DNA from 3 places in the Rossellomorea sp. YZS02 genome. Region 1 is predicted to be linked to each of the others. Evidence: riboswitches for the same ligand, from Rfam matches in the RefSeq annotation. Region 1 holds a riboswitch; each other region holds the start of a gene.

Region 1 (5,950 bases):
CCCTGGAGGACATTTATATGGATAGAAAGAACAGCTTTCAGGCGGTTCATATAAATCTTTAAAATAGTCACCCAATGAATAATTTTGTCTTCCTAACTTCAATTTCTTATGATTATTCTTTTTGTTCAATTTCCTCTCCTCCAGGAAGAAAATCTTAAACAGATGCTGGTCTTGAACAAGAATGCTAATAAAATATACGTTCTAGAGCGATTAGAAAGTGTATTAATCTGTTTTCGGCATCTAATTCTCTCAATCTACAACCGACAGTCATAGATTGAAAACAAACTGCACTATTTAACAATATCTATATATATATGTATTTTTTATGGAGGGAGATGGACACAACGTATATCTTGGTTTTGCAAAAAAAGGTGTACAATGGGACAACGAAAAAGGGTACAAATCCCTTGGATAATGAATTATGTACCCTTACTTTACTGATCAATGAAGGACTTAAATAAAAAGTAGGAGGTATAAGTGTTTTATATTTCATATAAGTAAAAAACGCACCAATATTATCCACTTTAGATTCTCCTCAAGAAATAAAAATGTAACTTTATAGTGTGAGAATCGTATATTTATTATCAATTCTTATTCCACAATATGGCCTTTTAGAGGAATACCCCCAATGAAATTAATCAAGGAAAATGTTAGAGCAGATACTATTATTAAGGCAATAAAATGCCTTCTTCTTACATTCTCCATGAAGCGACGCAACACAAAAAGACAGCCCTGATTTGGCTGTCTCCTCGTTTTTATTTAATTGAACCGAACTCTTCCCATATTTCCTTCAAAAGTCCCTTATCCGTCAGCAGTTCATACCCCGTCAACGCAAGTGCCTTTGCCCCGATTACAAGGGCACGGTCACCCTCGGTGGATTTCGCCGCTTCCCTGAATTCGTTCGTATGGACGACGAGGGATTTGGGCCCGATTTTGATATAGGGATGGATGGTCGGGACCACCCGGCTGACGTTTCCGGCGTCGGATGAGCCGAGTCCTTTTCGTTCTGTATCGTCGAAGGATTCGCCCAGTGACTCGATGGAGCGCTGGAATACTTGATCAAAACGGCGGTTGAGCTGAAAGTGATCGACTTCATTTTGGATTTTGATGACATTCAGTTTCGTCCCCGTGGCAAGGGCTGATCCCTCAGCGATCGCTTTCACTTTCTTCGTAACTTCATTGCACGCTTCCCTGGTTGCCGCGCGTATATAGAAGCGGGCTTTCGCGTAGTCAGGGATGATGTTTGGCGCATCCCCGCCGTGAGTGATGATACCGTGGATACGTACATCATCGGTCACGTGCTGGCGAAGGGCGTTAATGCCGTTGAACAGCTGGATCACGCCGTCGAGGGCATTGATGCCGTCTTCAGGGGAAGCAGCCGCATGGGCAGATCTTCCTTTAAATTCAAAATCAAGGGGGTCCACTGCAAGGGTTTTCCCAGTCTGTGTGGTTCGGTTGAACGGATGGACCATCATGCAGGCGTCCACTCCTTCGAACAAGCCTGCTTTTACAAAGCTGCCCTTTGCACTACCGTTCGGACCGCCTTCCTCTGCAGGCGTCCCGAACACGACCACTTCCCCTCCTGTTTTCTCGAGTACGGACGACAGGGCGATGGCCGCCCCGCAGCTTGCCGTCCCGATGATATTGTGACCGCAAGCATGACCAAGTCCAGGCAGGGCATCATATTCAGCTAGGTAGCCGATGACCGGACCTTCTTTCCCTGAATGTTTGCGTGCCACAAAGGAAGTTTCATGACCCGCCACTCCTTGTTCAATGGTGAACCCGTTTGCTGCAAGCAGGGTGGTCAAAGTCTCTGAAGCAAAGAACTCTTCGTTTCCGATTTCAGGTTGGTCGTGGATCTGATGGCTGGTCGACACGAGTTTCACAGCCAATTGATCCACTGCTGAGAGGATGTTGTGTTTACGATCGGCAATTGTTGCTGGTTGACTCATCTCTTTTCCCTCCTAATGCAATTCACTGACCGGCACGAATGTCGGGATCAGGGAATCTTTGTATGTTTTCTTGATATGTTCCGCTACGTCATCTTCCTGATAGAGCTCCACGATCTTTTGATAAGTCTTATTGTCTTTATCTTTTTCCTGTGCTGCGATGATATTGATGAACGGCTTGGATTCCGCCCCTTCGATATAGATGCTGTCATCAACCGGGACCATCCCTGCTTCAACCGCCACACCATTATTGATGATCGATGCCGCAACATCCGGCAATACCCTTGGTGTCTGGGCAGCGACGACCGGTGTGAATTCAAGATTTTTCGGATTTTCTTTGATTGCTTCGAGACCCTGTGACTGATCAAACCCTTCTTTCAGTTGAATTAAACCTGCTTCCTCCAGTAGAAGAAGGGCCCGGCCAAGGTTTGTTGCCTCTTGAGGAACCGCTACTTTACTGCCTTTCGGTAAGTCTTCTACCGATTTATATTTTTCCGAATAGATTCCCATTGGAGCGATGATCGTCGAGCCAATCGGTACAAGGTCCAGATTATGTTCTTCCACGAAAGAATCAAAATACGAAATCGTCTGGAAGGCGTTCAGGTCGATATCCCCATCGGCCAGCGCCTGGTTCGGTCTCACATAATCAGCAAATTCCACAATCTCGATGTCGATCCCTTCCTTCGCTGCTTTCTCTTTCATATACTCCCAGATCGGCACCCCGGATCCATTCACTCCGACTTTCACGACTTCTTTGTCACCTGAACCGGATGCACTGTTTCCCGAGCAACCACTCAATAGTAAGGTAAATAATAGAATGGCTAAGCTTGCTAGACTGATTGATTTTTTCATATTCCTCTCTCCTATCGTCTCCTGATGATTTTTGATAATGTATTCCCTGCAGTCTGAAGTCCCTGTACCATTACAACTAAAATGATGACAGTGACGATCATGACAGATGTTTCAAATCGCTGATATCCGTAGGCGATGGCGAGATCCCCGAGGCCACCGCCTCCGACTGCCCCGGCCATGGCCGATGCGCCGACAAGTCCGATGGTGGCGATCGTGATATTCAGGACCAGTGTACTCAGTGCTTCCGGGATGAGGATCCCGAAGATGACCTGCCACGGCCCGGCCCCCATGGACTCCGCCGCTTCAATGACACCCGGTTCCACTTCAAGGAGGGAGCTCTCAACCAACCTTGCAATATACGGTGCCGCAAATACGACAAGTGGTACGACTGCTGCAGCCGTTCCGATCGATGTGCCCACTACTAATCTTGTAAAAGGTATGATGGCCACCATCAAGATGATGAACGGGATCGAACGAAACACGTTGATGATGCTGCTTAATACGGAAAAGACGGCTTTATGTTCAAGTAAGTGCCCCTTCCTCGTCACCACGACGATGATACCGAGGGGAAGCCCGATCAACGTGGCGAATAGAAGGGAGAATGACACCATCGCCACGGTATCCCATGTCGCTTCTATAATTCTTGGCCAGAATAATTCCCAGTTAACTTGCACACTTCTCCACCTCGCTTACAAATAATCTGTTTCTCCAATATTCCAGGATTTCTTCTGTTTCCTTTTTGCTGCCGATGATCTGTACGATGAGATTCCCGAACGGCTTGCCCTGAAGTTCCGTGATTTGGCCGAATAAAACATTGATATGGGCATTGAATGTCTTTGCAGTTTCGGACAGGATCGGCGTGCCCGTCGAATCCCCTTTGAAAATGAGGCGGCAAATGCGCCCTTCCTTGCTGTCATTCAATTTATCAAGAACTGATGCCGGCAGCTGATCATTCATAACACTCTTCACAAAGTTTCTCGTCGTTAAGGTCTGCGGGTTTGAGAAGATATCGAAGACGCTTCCTTCCTCCACAATTTCTCCATTTTCCATGACCGCGACCTTGTCACAGATTTCCCGGATAACCCCCATTTCGTGGGTGATCATCACAATCGTAATGCCATACTCCGCGTTAATTCTTTTTAATAGATTCAAAATCGATTCCGTTGTCTGAGGATCAAGTGCCGATGTTGCTTCATCGCAGAGCAGAATCGAAGGCGACGTCGCTAGGGCTCTTGCTATCCCCACCCGTTGCTTCTGCCCGCCTGACAGTTCATCCGGATAATGCTTCGCTTTATCCTCTAGTCCGACAAACGTGAGCAACTCCTTTACTCTTTCGTTGATTTTATCTTTTGGCCATTTTGCCAGTTTCAGAGGATAGGCGATATTCCCTGCCACCGTCCGGGATTGAAACAGATTGAAGTGCTGAAAGATCATCCCTATACGGTGCCGCTCCTTCCTCAAATCGATGGCCGACTGATCCTTCAGGCTGCTCCCCTCTATGAAAATATCACCCGAGGATGGTTTCTCTAAATAATTGAGACAGCGGACAAGCGTGCTCTTTCCCGCTCCGCTGTATCCGATCACGCCATAAATTTCTCCCTTCTTCACTTCGAAGGAAACATCCTTTAAAGCGGTGAAGGGGCCATCCTTCGTCTCAAAAACTTTTGTAACATTCTGAACTCTGATCATACAGGACTTGCTCCTTTCGCTATGTATTCTTCTTGTTGACGATCATGGCTCAAATAAAAAGTGCCCCCCTTCATAAGAAGAGAGGCACAAAAATATGTATATGTCCCGCTCTTCTCATCTTTCAAGTCACATGACTTGATGGAATTGGCACGGTATTCATAAGAACCCGTTGCCGAGGTATCGCAGGGCCAGTCCCTCCACCTCTCTGGATAAGAAGATATCGCTTTATTAAGTTAAAGTTATGATGCGTTTCTGCATTAGGGTAATGGTAAAGGATTTTAGTTGGGTTGTCAATCCTGATTTTGAATTAATTGTATTTGGGAGAACTATTCAACTGGGGACACTTTAACCATTCTTCATTTGGCAAGCAGAAGGACGATTTTCACAAAGGTCCATATATTTACGTCTGCACTTCTGTTTAACTTCCCTTTTTCGAAATAGAAAAATTCCAAAAAACTCAAAAATTATATGGCTTACATGGATTGGATCAAACAAAATTTAGAAAAGCATGCACAACTTCGAGCTCAATATCTAGAGAATATTAATGCTGAATTATTAAACACAGCAGCATTGATAATTCACTGCTTTGTAGTGTGTAAACGATCCTCTAAAGGAATTATACAATTTCCTAGTTTGATACCTTAATATTATTTAAGTTTACACAGAGTTATAAATCCAAATATAATATTTTTTGCCTACTGACATTCAAGTATCTTCCAAAAGGGGTGATTGTATAAAAAGACTGTTATGGGGGGCAAGTATCGTTCTAATGGTGTTTATTTTTGCTTATCATTATGTTCCTCTCTCGAGCGCCCCTTCTTTTAATCAAGAACTTAATGAAGACCTGCAATGGATTACGAAACAAGAAGGCCCAATTGTACCGTGGGGGGTTAAAAGTATAAAAGGAGAAGAGGAAAATGGTGAAAAGTATAAACAAAAAGTAAAAGTGGCCATTCTAGATAGCGGAATAGATAAGGATCATGAGGATTTAAAAAGCAAAATAAAAAAAGAATACAACGCAATAAATCCAGGTGAAGCCGTTGTCGATCACTTTGGACATGGTACTGCAGTAGCAGGAGTGATTGCAGCCAATCCAAATGATAAGGGAATAGTCGGTCTTTCTCCATCTGTGGAGATCTTCTCTGTTAAAGTCTTATCTGACCAAGGAAAAGGAAATGTAAAAGCGTTAAGCAGGGGGATTGAATGGTCTATAAAGCAAAAAGTGGACATCATTAACATCAGTTTAGGTATGCCGAAAGATAAAGCCGAGTTAAAAGCTTCGATCAATGAGGCCCTTGAAGCTGGCATCATAGTCGTTGCTTCTGCTGGAAACAATTATGGCTTTCAAAATGATTATCCGGCTCAATATGACAAAGTCATATCAGTCAATGCCCTTGATGCTAATCTAGAAGTCTCAAGTCTATCATCAAAAGGAAAGATTGATTATTCTGCTCCGGGTG
Region 2 (6,632 bases), on a different contig from region 1:
CTCAAGAAATTTATTAAAAGGGCATGTGAAACTGGGGCAATTTATATAATTTTACAAGGAGGCAAAAGGAATGGGCGAACGATTCAGAGGAAAAGTGGCACTGGTGACGGGTGGAAGCAGAGGGATCGGTAAATCGATTGCGGGACTACTGGCTGAAGAAGGAGCGAAGGTGGCCATTATCGACGTGAATGAAGAGGCGTTGAATGATGCGGGAGAAGAATTTAAGCAGTATGAATTGTATACAAAAATGGCCAATGTCGTGGAATCACAGGAAGTGGAAAATGCGATGAAGGAAGTGTATGAATCCTTTGGCTCCCTTGACATTGTTGTCAATAATGCAGGTGTCATCAGGGATAATCTGCTATTTAAAATGACCGAGAATGATTGGCAAACCGTCATGGATGTGCATTTGAAGGGGTCATTTAATGTAGCGAAGGCAGCGCAGACATACATGGTGAAGCAAAGGTATGGGCGCATCATCAATATCTCTTCGACCTCTGCTCTCGGGAACAGGGGACAGGCAAACTATGCCACAGCAAAAGCGGGTCTTCAAGGGCTTACGAAAACCCTCGCCATTGAGCTCGGACCGTTTGGAATTACGACCAATGCGGTAGCACCCGGTTTCATCGAAACCGAGATGACGAAAGAGACGGCGAAACGAATAGGGATTACATTTGAGCAATTGGTAGAAGCGAGCCTGCAAGGAATCCCCGTTGGAAGAAGCGGGATTCCTGAAGATATTGCCAACGCAGTGGCCTTTTTTGCAGACGAAAAGTCATCTTTTGTCAATGGTCAGATCCTTTATGTAGCAGGTGGACCAAAAAATTAAAAAGGGAGAAAGAGGTGGAAATTATGTTTCAAGCATATATTGGGAAACGTTCGGCTCCAGTCCTAAATATTGTGGAAAAAGGTGCGGTGAAGAAGTTTGCGGAAGCGATAGGAGATCCCCATCCCATTTATGTTGATGAGCATGCCGGGAAACGGTCGAGATATAAAGGGAACATCGCTCCCCCAACTTTTCCGAGAGTATTGGAATATGGCTCCGTTGAAGGTTTTCATTTACCCAATGTGGGATTGATACATGGCGAACAATCCTTTCGATATGAAAGGCCATTGAGGGTAGGAGAAGGCATACGGTGTCATACTGAAATTAAAGACTATTATGAACGAAATGGGACAGGTGGGAAATTGGGCTTTCTTGTCATGGAAGACGTGGGTGAAGATATGCACGGGGAAAGGATTTTCACCTCTCAAGCGATTGTCATTATTACAGAAACAGTCAGAAAGAGGTTGAGTAAATGACAACACCACTATCACTCCATGTAGGAGCTAAACTTCCTCCGGTTGAATTGGATCCAGTATCGAGAATCGATTTAATTAAATATGCAGGGGCTTCCGGGGACTATAATCCCATTCATACGATCGATGACGAAGCCTTGAAGCTTGGCCTGCCAGGAATCATCGCTCATGGCATGTGGACGATGGGGAATGTGTCAAAACTCTTCAGTCCTTTTCATGAAGAAGGATTTATCAAGGATTACTCGGTACGCTTTAAAGGGATGGTCATGTTGGATGATGTGATTACATTGCGGGCAGAAATGCTGGATAGACAGGATAACCTTCTCCATTTTAATGTCACTGCAACCAATCAAGCAGAAAAAACAGTGATTGAAGGTAAAGTTGTCTTTGAGTTGATTTCTTAGTTTGAGAGAAAGAAAGTCACAGAATAATGAAAACAGCACTATCTAAAAATAGTGTTTTAAATCCCAAACAGATCGAATAGACATAAAGAGAATGAGCGTTTCCATAAAATGAGCCAAAAGATATAAATCCGATCAAAAAACTCGGGTTGACTTCTTTGTGGAATGTGATATTATTTAGAATATTAAAATTAATAACTCTTATCCAGAGTGGTGGAGGGATCTGGCCCTGTGAAGCCCAGCAACCTACGTATTGTAAGGTGCTAATTCCAGCAAAATGTTTATCCATTTTGGAAGATAAGGTATCCTTACCTGAACAACTTTCCAAAATGGAAGGTTGTTTTTTTATTTGTGAGTGAACTGGATAAGATGAAAATTGGGGGAATCATGTGGCGAAAGAAAAAAGTCAACAAGCAAATTTTGAAGAAGTAGCAGAGAAGATCCAATCCATGCTTGCGACCATGAATTATGGGTCGATCACCATTGTTGTTCAAGACGGAAAAGTCATTCAATTAGAGAGAAATGAAAAAGTTCGAATTAAATAAGCTGACTAGACAAACTAGAGGCGCATAACAAAGATAAGGGATACCCTTTTATCTTGTTATCGCCTCTTTTTATTTGGATAAGCATCAGGAAAAGGGGTGTATCATGTTAACCTATCAGACTTGGAAACAGCCAACCTTGGATTTCGAAGTGGATCCGGTCTACAAAGGAGCGTTAAATGTCCTGGAATGGACGTTCAGCCACTATGGTGAAAAAGTGGTGTATGCATGTAGTTTCGGAATTGAAGGCATTGTGCTCATTGATCTTATCTCCAAGGTACAGCCGAAGGCAACCATTGTATTCCTCGATACGGGCGTACATTTTAAGGAAACGTATGAAACGATAGAAAAAGTGAAAGAGGCATATCCGGAACTACTCATTAAAATGCAAAAACCTGAGTTGACAATGGAAGAACAGGCAAAAGTATATGGGGATAAATTATGGGAGAAAAATCCGAATAAATGTTGTCAAATTCGAAAGCTTGATCCGTTAAAGGATGCTCTGTCCAAAGGCAATGCCTGGATATCGGGGTTGAGAAGGGAACAATCTCCCACAAGACGACACGTTGAATTCATCAATAAGGATGAAAAATTCCAATCGGTTAAAATTTGCCCTTTAATTCATTGGACCTGGAAGGAGATTTGGCGATACGTCCATAAACATAATCTGACTTATAACTCCCTTCACGATCAAGGGTATCCGAGTATCGGGTGCACTCATTGCACAACACCGGCCTATGATATCAATGATCTCCGCTCCGGAAGATGGAAAGGAAAAGGAAAGACAGAATGCGGCCTTCATTGAAATGGGTGAAAATCTTTGCTTGAAATCACAGCCCTTATCATTAGTTTGTTCTTTGCTATGAACATTGGTGCCAGTGGAGCGGCTGCATCAATGGGAGTCGCATACGGTGCAGGAGCGGTAAAGAACATCAGGACAGCATTATGGATTTGTGCAGCAGGTGTCCTAAGCGGAGCAGTTCTGGGTGGTGGAGAGGTTGTAAAGACGATTAGTTCAGGAATCATCCCGCAGAATTTATTGTCGATCAAGATCGTTCTCATTATTTTATTATCTGCAACGATTTCATTGTTTCTGGCGAATGTGATCGGCATTCCTCTGTCTACAAGTGAAGTAACGGTGGGAGCAGTTGTAGGAGTCGGGGTAGCCTATCAGGTTCTGTATGTAAAATCACTTATTACGATTATGTCTTTCTGGGTTATCGTTCCTGTTATCGCCTTCTTAGTGACCTGGCTTGCAGGATGGGGTTTAGTCCAGCTTGAAAAGCGGGGGTATCATTTTGATAAACAGTGGCTTGCTTATCTGTTGATCATCGCCGGATTCTTTGAAGCTTTCTCAGCAGGGATGAACAATGTTGCCAATGCCGTTGGTCCATTGGTCGGTGCCGGGTTGATAACACCTTCACGTGGAATCTTGATTGGTGGTGCATTTGTTGGTCTAGGGGCTGTTTTGTTGGGAAAGAAAGTAGTCGAAACAAACGGCAAGAAAATTACGCAATACTCTAAAGCAGAAGGAATTCTCATTTCTTCAACAGGAGCCTTCCTCGTCATCTTGAGTTCTCTGTATGGGTTGCCGATCCCTCTGACACAAGTTACGTCCTCTTCCATCATAGGCTTAGGAGTAGCAAAAAACGGCAAGCACATGTTGCAAAAGAAAATCGTCAAAAAAATCGTCAAAATCTGGGTAGTCTCTCCCTTAATCTCACTCAGTATTTCATACTTTTTGGTCAAACTGTTAATCGATAGTGATCTGTACTCAATTGTCGTACCGATAAGCGTCATTATTGCCACGATAGGTGCGTTGTCCCTAATGAGGGTCATTAACGAGGAAAGACGGTCTGTCCACGAAGATGGAGGGGGAATTTGATCTTAATTCCGATTATACAAATATGTTAAGGAGGATATTTTGCATGAGTTTACAGGCGCACGGAGGAGTACTGGTCCAATCTTATTTACCTGAAGAATCCTACAAGGACATTCAACAAGAATTATCACTGGACGAAATCGCATTGAGTGATCTGGAACTGATTGCAATCGGTGCTTACAGTCCCATTGAAGGATTCTTGACCAAAAAGGATTATCAGCCCGTGGTGGAATCATCGAGGCTAGAAAGCGGATGTGTATGGAGCATTCCCATCACTTTGCCCATCGATAAGGAGCAGGCTGATCTTGTACAGATTGGGAAAAGGAGCAGGCTTGTATATAAAGGAGAAACATACGGGATTATCGACGTAGAGGATATCTTCGAACCTGACAAATATAAAGAAGCCCTCCTTGTCTATGGAACGACCGATGGAAATCATCCCGGAGTAAAGAAACTATTCCAGCGGGGTGATGTGTATGTCGGAGGCAAAATTACATTAGTGAAAAGACTATCGAAGCCTTTCAAGGAGTATGCATTCGATCCAGTTGAAACACGGAAAAGGTTTAAAGATAAGGGATGGAAAACGATTGTCGGTTTCCAGACCAGAAACCCTGTGCACAGGGCACATGAATACATTCAGAAAACGGCGCTTGAAACCGTGGATGCCCTATTTTTGAATCCGCTGGTCGGTGAAACGAAAGCAGATGATATTTCAGCAGAAATCCGGATGGAGAGCTATGACGTACTATTAAGGAACTATTACCCGAAAGACCGCGTATTTCTCGGAGTATTTCCTGCTGCTATGAGATATGCAGGGCCAAGGGAAGCCATTTTTCATGCATTAGTGCGAAAAAATTATGGATGTACTCACTTCATTGTCGGGAGGGATCATGCAGGGGTTGGTGATTATTATGGAACCTATGATGCTCAAAAGATTTTCGATCAGTTTACGGAAGAAGAGATCGGGATTACACCCCTTCGCTTCGAACATAGCTTCTATTGTAAGAAATGTGAAGGGATGGCGACGACGAAAACCTGTCCACATGGAAAAGAGTATCATGTCATCCTATCCGGAACAAAGGTAAGGGGAATGCTGAGGAACGGCGAAGTCCCCCCTTCAACATTCAGTCGTCCAGAGGTCATTGATGTATTGATCAAGGGTCTCAAACAAGAATCCAATTAATCGGCCGGGGAGGAAGATAGCTTGAGTGAAAAACAAGAAAACATTGTATGGCATGAATCTACGATCACCAAACAGCAAAGAAGGAAAAAGAATGGTCATCAAAGTTTCATTCTCTGGTTCACAGGATTATCTGCTTCAGGTAAATCGACAGTGGCGAATGCACTGGCTGCCTCCCTTTTTAAACAGGGAAAGCAGGTGTATGTTCTGGATGGGGATAACGTCCGCCACGGATTGAATCATGATTTAGGATTTGACGAGGACGACCGTAAAGAAAACATCAGACGGATAGGGGAAGTGTCGAAACTCTTTATAGATAGTGGTCAAATTGTACTCACCGCGTTTATTTCACCTTACAGAAAAGATCGGGATCTTGTAAGAAGCCTGGTAGGACCCCAAGAGTTTCTGGAAGTATATGTACATTGTTCCCTGGAGGAATGTGAAAAGCGTGATCCAAAAGGATTGTACAAAAAAGCCCGTAAACAAGAAATCACTCATTTCACGGGAATCAGTGCTCCCTATGAAGAACCGGAACATCCCGAAATCGTCCTGGATACAGAAAAAAACTCAATTGAACATTGTGTAGAAAGTCTGTTGGCCGAATTAAAGGAAAAACAATTGATATAAGGAGAGGAAATCATGGCATATAAGAAATCGTGGGAGTCTAATGAAAAGCTGAACAAAACAGAACAATGGAAGCTCGAAAAAGACGGATTGAAGATATTCGGGGATATTCCGTATTATGCCGAAAACGGATTTTCTTCCATCCCGAAAGAAGAATGGGATAAATTCAAATGGGCTGGCCTTTACCTGCAAAGACCCAAGGAGGACGGCTACTTCATGATGAGGGTGAACGTTCCATCAGGTATCCTGAATTATGATCAGGCAAGGGCACTTGCTTCCATTTGTAAAGAATATGGCAGGGATGTCTATGATATCACCACCCGTCAGGCAATCCAGTTTCACTGGTTGAAGATCGAGCAGATTCCGGACATATTTAAACGATTGGAGGAAGTCGGATTGTCTTCTGCCGGGGCATGCGGGGATATTACTCGTAACATCGTCGGAAACCCTCTGGCTGGCATCGATCCTGATGAATTATTCGATACACGCAGCGTCGTGAAGGAAGTCTACGATTTCTTTCAGCATAACGAAGATTTTTCGAATCTTCCAAGAAAATATAAAGTAGCGATCTCCGCAAATATCAACAATGCATCTAATGCTGAAATCAATTGTGTTTCTTTTGTTCCTGCTAGAAAAAGGATTGATGGGAAGGAAGAGGCCGGATTTCATGTGAAAGTCGGTGGCGGGTTGTCAGCAAGACCATT
Region 3 (6,632 bases), on a different contig from region 1:
AACTCGACTACTCCACCAATCATGATCGAAAGGATCACAATCTCTGCCATCCCAGTCATTCCGTCGGCTACACTGACGAAATAACTGGAAAGGGTAAAGCTTCCATCCACGAATCCGATGAACCCTGCTAACAGGATCCCGCCTAACAGGACGACAAATACGTTCAAACCTGCAAGCGCCCCGATTATGACTCCGAGGTAAGGAATGATTTTTACCCAATCAAAACTTTCTGCTTGTACAGAGGATGGAGTCCCCATTGTTAGAATAAAAAGAATGACCATGGTGACGATCGCTGCCGGTAATACAATGAAGAAGTTCACTTTGAATTTGTCCTTCATCTCCGTTTTCTGGGTACGGACAGCGGCAATGGTCGTATCAGAGATGAATGATAAGTTATCCCCAAACATTGCTCCTCCGATGACAGTGGCCATGGTCAGGGCCATTGAAATATCTGCGCCGGAACTGATTCCTACTCCAATCGGTGCCAGTGCTGCAATTGTACCCATGGACGTTCCCATTGATAAGGAAATGAAAGCGGCGATGATGAATAATCCAACAATGATCAAGTTCCCCGGAAGCACGGATAGAGCGAAGTTGACGGTTGAATCAACGGCTCCCATCTTTTCAGCCACACCGGAAAACGCACCTGCCAATAAGAAGATAAAGACCATTATCATAATATCCGGGTGTCCGGCTCCTTTAGCGAACCGTTCAATCTTCGCTGTCAACGTCTCTTTTCGGTTCATCAAGAGTGCCACAACGGATGCAATGATGATGGAAACGAGTACAGGGAACGCATAGAAGTCTCCTGAGATAATGCCTGCTCCCAGGAACAGTGATACAAATATGATCAAGGGCAATAAAGCCAATAAATTTCCTTTTTCTTGATTCATGCCTAACACTCCTTTGTCGTCGTAATAAGAAAAAAACCAAATAAAAAAACCTCTTCCAACATAAGAAGAGGTTTCATTCAAACGAAACACTCCTCTTATCTTTCAAGCATTACACTTGCTGGATGTGGCACAGCACTCTATATGAGTCCGCTGCCGAGACATCTTTGGGCCAGTCCCTCCGTCTCTCTGGATAAGAAGATATGTTATTTAGTTGATTTAAAATATACTTACATACTTTAAAGGGTTTAATTAAAAAAGTCAAACCGGAAATATTTTCAAACTAAAGCGGAGTTGCTTGTGGGGACTGGGTGGCGCAGCCGGTTGTCGCATTCATGAACCATGACTTTATCCATAAAAAGGCATAAACTCATAGACAATTGCCCGGTCAAGGTCTACTATAAAATAGACAAAAAACATCTTGGGGGATACGGAAGTGGAAAGAACAGTACGAAATCAAATTTTCACGTTACAAGGTTTTTATTTATTGACGTTTTTCGGGGTGGGGAGCCTCTACCCTTTACTCAGTGTGTATTTAAGTGAAAGCGTAGGACTGAACGGTTATCAAATTGGGACCATCATGTCCGTTGGTCCCATCATGATGATCTTCTTTCAGCCGATATGGGGGATGGTAAGCGACACAACCAACCGTCCAACCCTTGTGTTAGGAATGACTTCTTTAATAGCGGGTATCTTTGCCCTTGGTTACTTGTTCATGGACTTCTACTATGGGTTGCTGATCGTTGCGATTTTGGTTGCGATCTTCCAAAGTGCCATCATTCCTGTTTCGGATAGCATCAGTCTGAAGTACACAAGTAAAGTCCGGTATAACTACGGAAATATCCGTCTGTTTGGATCTCTCGGATTCGGAATTGCGGTCTTCATCATGGGAAGGCTTTCGGAGGGGTTCATCGGACCAACGATCATTTTCTACTCGTTCTTTATCTGCCTGGTCCTTTCAGGATTCCTCTCCTTCCGTTTTCCTAAAGAGAGAGCGGCTGCTAAGCTCGACTTAAAAGCGGGGATGAAGGAATTATTTACGATGAAGAAATTTCTGATCTTCCTGGCCGTAACCTTTTTGGTGTTCGGACCGAATTTAGCCAACAATGTTTATTTTGGGCTATTTGTAGAAAATTCCGGTGGTACGTACGCTGGAATTGGCCTCGCGTTTTTAATCGCCGTATTATCTGAAGTACCGTTCATGAGGATTGCAGGAGGGTGGATTGATAAGTTTGGTCTCCTGACCGTCGCAGCTCTTGCAGGTGCCGCTTCCATGATCCGATGGCTGTTTTACTTCACGGAACCAAGTCTTTGGCTCGTATACTCTTCGGCAGTGATGCAGGGTCTTGCCATCGGCTTATTCATTCCCGCAGGACTGCGTTACATTAAAGAAATCACACCGGCTCACATAACCGCCACAGCCGTCACCGTATATTCTGCCATCGGGAACGGTCTCGGTAATTGGTTCAGCACCTTTGTCGGAGGGTTCATCTATGAAACTTACTCCATATACACGGTGTACCTATTCTTTGCTGTACTATCACTTATAGGTATCTTCCTATGCTTCGTTCTCATGAAAGAAGAGAAGAAGAACGCATTGGCCTATTAATAAAGAAATGGCAGGCATCCAGTACTCAGGGTGCCTGTTTTTTTATGTAAAAGGAAGGATTTTCCTTATTTTGTATCGAAGTAAATATAAGAGAAGGCACTCATTTTAACCCTCCATGTAAAAAAAACACCACGGAAGGTTTCGACTTTATGAAATTGTGGTACAAAAAGGATAAGTCATACATTGATATTTATATAAATACACGTTAAAATAATATTATTAGAAAATTCTTTCAATTAAACAGAGAAACTCATAAAATATATATAAAGGGGATAATAAAATGGAAAACACATTCGTTTACTCAAAAGAGAATGCAAACCTTGGAGATACAGTTCAATTTAAAAGAAAGAAACACGTCATCAACGGCATCGTCACAACGCTAAGAGAAAATACCGTCATTGTTAAAATGGATAGGGATTTTGCAAAGAAGCTGGATTTGCCGGATGATCAAACCGTTGTGGCTCATAAAAACTACGTGGTGATTGAACGAGCGGAAAACGATTCACAGCCCGTATTTGTCTATGATGGGTGGAATAGCGCATTAAAAGCTTAATTTCTCAACAAAATAAAAAGCCCTGACCCAACTTCACCAGGAAAATGGATAGTTGTGAGTCAGGGTTATTTATGTTGTCTGAAATGAGGTTAGGCTTATGTTAACCGCCTAACGTATTCTTCAACCATTTCTGAAGTGACAATTTTTCTTTGAGGAACCACACCTTGACGGGCAAGGACATTTATCTCATTTGTCACTTGGTTGATGCGCTCAGTTGTAAACGGCTTCCCCGCTGAACACAGCTGAACCGCTTCATCAATCGCGCTTTCCCTTTTTTCATCCAGCCTTAAGAATTGCTGAACCAGCTGGTTTTGCTTGATGGAATGCTTGGAAATTTCTTTATGAACACTCATGATTTCATTCCTCTCTATTCAATAGCAGATTACCTCTATTATGCCTTTTTCCCGCACCTCATGGCAATGTCGAAACACCCCTTTTTATAAGATGGGGGACAAAAGCCTCGATATGGACTCCTTCACCTTAATCATCAATGGTCTTTGATGATAATCATCCAGTGTTAATTCCCTGCTCTTTTCAATATCATCCTTAAACACTGAGGCCAGGTCTTCAGAGAGTGCCTGGTCATATAGAAATGCATTGACCTCGAAGTTTAAGCGGAAGCTTCGCACATCGATATTGGCTGTGCCGACAGACGAGATCGCTTCATCTACGACGATGGTTTTAGCATGTATGAACCCGTTATCGTAAATATAAATCCTGACTCCCGCTTTCAACAGTTCCCCGATATAGGAATAGGTGGCCCAGTACACAAATAAGTGATCCGGTTTATTCGGAATCATGATGCGGACATCCACTCCCGTAAGAGCGGCGATTCGCAATGAATCGAGGAGGCTGACGTCCGGAATAAAGTAAGGAGTCTGAATGAGGATCGACTTTTTGGCAGACGAAATCATTTTGATATATCCGTTTTTAATTTGCTCCCATTCCGAGTCCGGGCCGCATGTGACAATTTGAACCCCTGCTTCACCCGTAAAAGAAGAGAGGGGGAAGTATCTCAAGTCGTAGGCAATCTTCTTGGACCGGCTCGCCTGGTTCCAATCCAGTATGAAGCGGGTCTGCATGGCCAGAGCTGAACTTCCTTCAATTCTCAGATGAGTGTCCCGCCAATAACCGAACTTCGGATTTAAGCCTAAGTATTCATCTCCGACGTTGAAACCGCCGACGTAACCGACCTTCCCATCGACAATTACGAGCTTTCTGTGATTGCGGTAATTTAAGCGCAAATTGATAAAGGGAATCTTTGAAGGGAAAAATACTTCCACTTCGCCGCCTGCAGAGAGGAGGTCCTTGAAGAACCTGCGCCTCGTTCGCCGGGACCCCATCTCATCGTACAGAACCCTGACCTTAACACCTTGTCGGGCTTTTTCAGTGAGTTTCTCCAAGATCCGCTTTCCAAGCTGATCTTTTTTGAAAATATAATATTGGATATGGATGTGGTCCTGTGCAGCATCCATGTCTTCTAACAGTGCTTGGAACTTGTCTTCACCGTGTGTAAACAGTGTAATCTCATTATCCTGGGTCAGTAACGCTTCATTATTGATCAAATGCATATAGATAAGATCCTGATATCGTGAAGAAATGTCATTCTTAAAAGGAAAACGATGTTCCTTCAGCGTATGGATTTGATTCTGTATCAAACCTTCTATTCCGATTTTCTTCATATCATCCCAATCAAACAACCGCTTCCTGCTTAAATTTTGGCCAAAGACCAAATAGAGGATGAACCCCAGTAATGGAATGAAGAACAATACCATCAGCCAAGCCCAGGTCGCCCCCGCATCCTTCCGCTCCAGAAAAATAATCACGGTTGCAAGGATCAGATTTAGAAAGAACAATATCCCCAGTAGAGTAGATAGGATACTCATAACGTTAAAGCTCCTTTGCTTACTTTCTATGACTAGTATACCTGAGAATGGAATAGAAAAAAATGACAAGAAAAAAAGAGCAGGACCCTGCTCTTTTTTAAATACTGTCTCTTACTCATTCACTGCCTTTTTAGGCATTCCCCTATCACGTTCCGGCCAGCTATCTACTCCCCGCAAGCCGGGAATATCATCCGCGTAGAAGACCGGATCCAGTCCTTGTCTGCGCTGGATCATATAGTTGTCCAGTGCCTTAAAGGCAATCGGGGCCAGGATACCGATTGCAACAAGATTTGTAAGGGCCATCAATGCCATGGAGAAATCAGCCAGGCTCCAAACGATATCAAGACTTGCAACGGAACCGAAGATCACCATCCCGAGTGCAATGAAACGATAGATGAGTAATCCTGTCTTGCTTTTATTGATGAATGGAAGATTGGCTTCGCCATAATAATAACTTCCAATGATGGAACTGAAGGCGAAGGTGAAGATGGCAATCGCCAGGAATATACCGGCCCATGAGTTAAAGTGTTCAGACATGGCTGCCTGAGACAATTCGATCCCCGTCAAGCCTGATCCGTAAGCATCTGATGTTAAAATGATGAATGCTGTTGCCGAACAGACAAGAATGGTATCAAAGAATACTCCAAGTGCCTGGATGAATCCCTGTTTAACCGGATGGGAAACAGATGCAGTAGCAGCAGCATTCGGTGCACTCCCCATACCGGCTTCATTGGAGAATAATCCACGCTTTACCCCGTTCATGATAGCGGCACCGATTCCGCCTCCGACCACTTGCTCAAAGCCAAATGCACTTTTGAAAATAAGGGCGATGACGCCGGGCATTTCAGTGATATTCGTAATGACGACATATAAAGCGAGTACAATATAAAATCCTGCCATGATCGGAACGATGAAGGATGAAAAGTTAGCGATGCGCTTTACTCCCCCAAAGATGATCAGTGCGGTCAATCCAGCCAATATAAGCCCGATAACGAAAGTATTGATTCCGAAAGAGTTACTGAACGCTGTTGCAATCGTATTACTTTGAACCGCATTAAAGGTTGTCCCGAAAGAAAGGATGATGGTGACCGCAAAGATCGAACTCATCCAAGGTTTGCCCAATTGTTTCTTCATATAGTAGCCGGGGCCGCCTTTGAATCCAACCTTATCTTTTTCTTTGTAAATCTGTGCCAATGTACTTTCAACAAAGGCGCTGGCACCTCCGAGAATGGCGACAAGCCACATCCAGAAGACCGCTCCAGGTCCTCCAATTGCTAAGGCAATGGCTACTCCTGCTAGATTACCTGTACCAATTCGAGTACCTGCTCCGATAAAGAATGCCTGCAGGGATGAAATCTGCTTTTCCCCCTCTGCTTCGACCACATCTTTATCTCCTAATAATCGAAACATTTCACCTAGATGGCGAATTTGAACAAATTTAGATCCGATGGTGAAGTATAATCCTAAAATGAGAAGTACGCCGATTAAAATGTACCCCCAAAGAATCGAATTCGCTTCCGTGACTAAATGGTTTAATATATCCATGATAACCCCCTCAGAAATTTGTGTCGGTTACACGTAATATTATCTGAAAATTTGAAATAAAAGTCAAGTTATTATCTGAATATTAAAATATTACCAACTTTTATTTAGAGGTACGAACTATTTTGTCATAGTATTAAAGGGTTTGATGA

The links. A riboswitch is a leader RNA that binds a small molecule or an ion and turns the genes downstream of it on or off. The one in region 1 is predicted to bind S-adenosylmethionine.
Region 2: another riboswitch for S-adenosylmethionine. It lies ahead of SLH55_RS12920 (YezD family protein); the one in region 1 lies ahead of SLH55_RS22895 (methionine ABC transporter ATP-binding protein).
Region 3: another riboswitch for S-adenosylmethionine. It lies ahead of SLH55_RS20655 (Na+/H+ antiporter NhaC family protein); the one in region 1 lies ahead of SLH55_RS22895 (methionine ABC transporter ATP-binding protein).

Annotation. Positions count from the first base shown of each region.
Region 1 is NZ_JAXBLY010000040.1:545-6,494, forward strand. It holds gene SLH55_RS22880 (M20 family metallopeptidase) at 756-1,952, opposite strand; gene SLH55_RS22885 (MetQ/NlpA family ABC transporter substrate-binding protein) at 1,965-2,801, opposite strand; gene SLH55_RS22890 (methionine ABC transporter permease) at 2,813-3,475, opposite strand; gene SLH55_RS22895 (methionine ABC transporter ATP-binding protein) at 3,465-4,490, opposite strand; SAM riboswitch class I at 4,602-4,706, opposite strand; gene SLH55_RS22900 (S8 family peptidase) at 5,260-5,950, shown strand, end outside.
Region 2 is NZ_JAXBLY010000012.1:46,969-53,600, reverse strand. It holds gene SLH55_RS12940 (acyl-CoA dehydrogenase family protein) at 1-49, shown strand, start outside; gene fabG (3-oxoacyl-ACP reductase FabG) at 71-829, shown strand; gene SLH55_RS12930 (MaoC family dehydratase N-terminal domain-containing protein) at 853-1,302, shown strand; gene SLH55_RS12925 (MaoC/PaaZ C-terminal domain-containing protein) at 1,299-1,703, shown strand; SAM riboswitch class I at 1,899-2,004, shown strand; gene SLH55_RS12920 (YezD family protein) at 2,090-2,245, shown strand; gene SLH55_RS12915 (phosphoadenylyl-sulfate reductase) at 2,349-3,047, shown strand; gene SLH55_RS12910 (anion permease) at 3,105-4,127, shown strand; gene sat (sulfate adenylyltransferase) at 4,171-5,307, shown strand; gene cysC (adenylyl-sulfate kinase) at 5,329-5,931, shown strand; gene SLH55_RS12895 (nitrite/sulfite reductase) at 5,944-6,632, shown strand, end outside.
Region 3 is NZ_JAXBLY010000026.1:730-7,361, forward strand. It holds gene SLH55_RS20655 (Na+/H+ antiporter NhaC family protein) at 1-893, opposite strand, end outside; SAM riboswitch class I at 986-1,090, opposite strand; gene SLH55_RS20660 (MFS transporter) at 1,327-2,499, shown strand; gene SLH55_RS20665 (DUF2187 family protein) at 2,780-3,052, shown strand; gene SLH55_RS20670 (YpbS family protein) at 3,148-3,405, opposite strand; gene cls (cardiolipin synthase) at 3,490-4,938, opposite strand; gene SLH55_RS20680 (alanine/glycine:cation symporter family protein) at 5,050-6,483, opposite strand.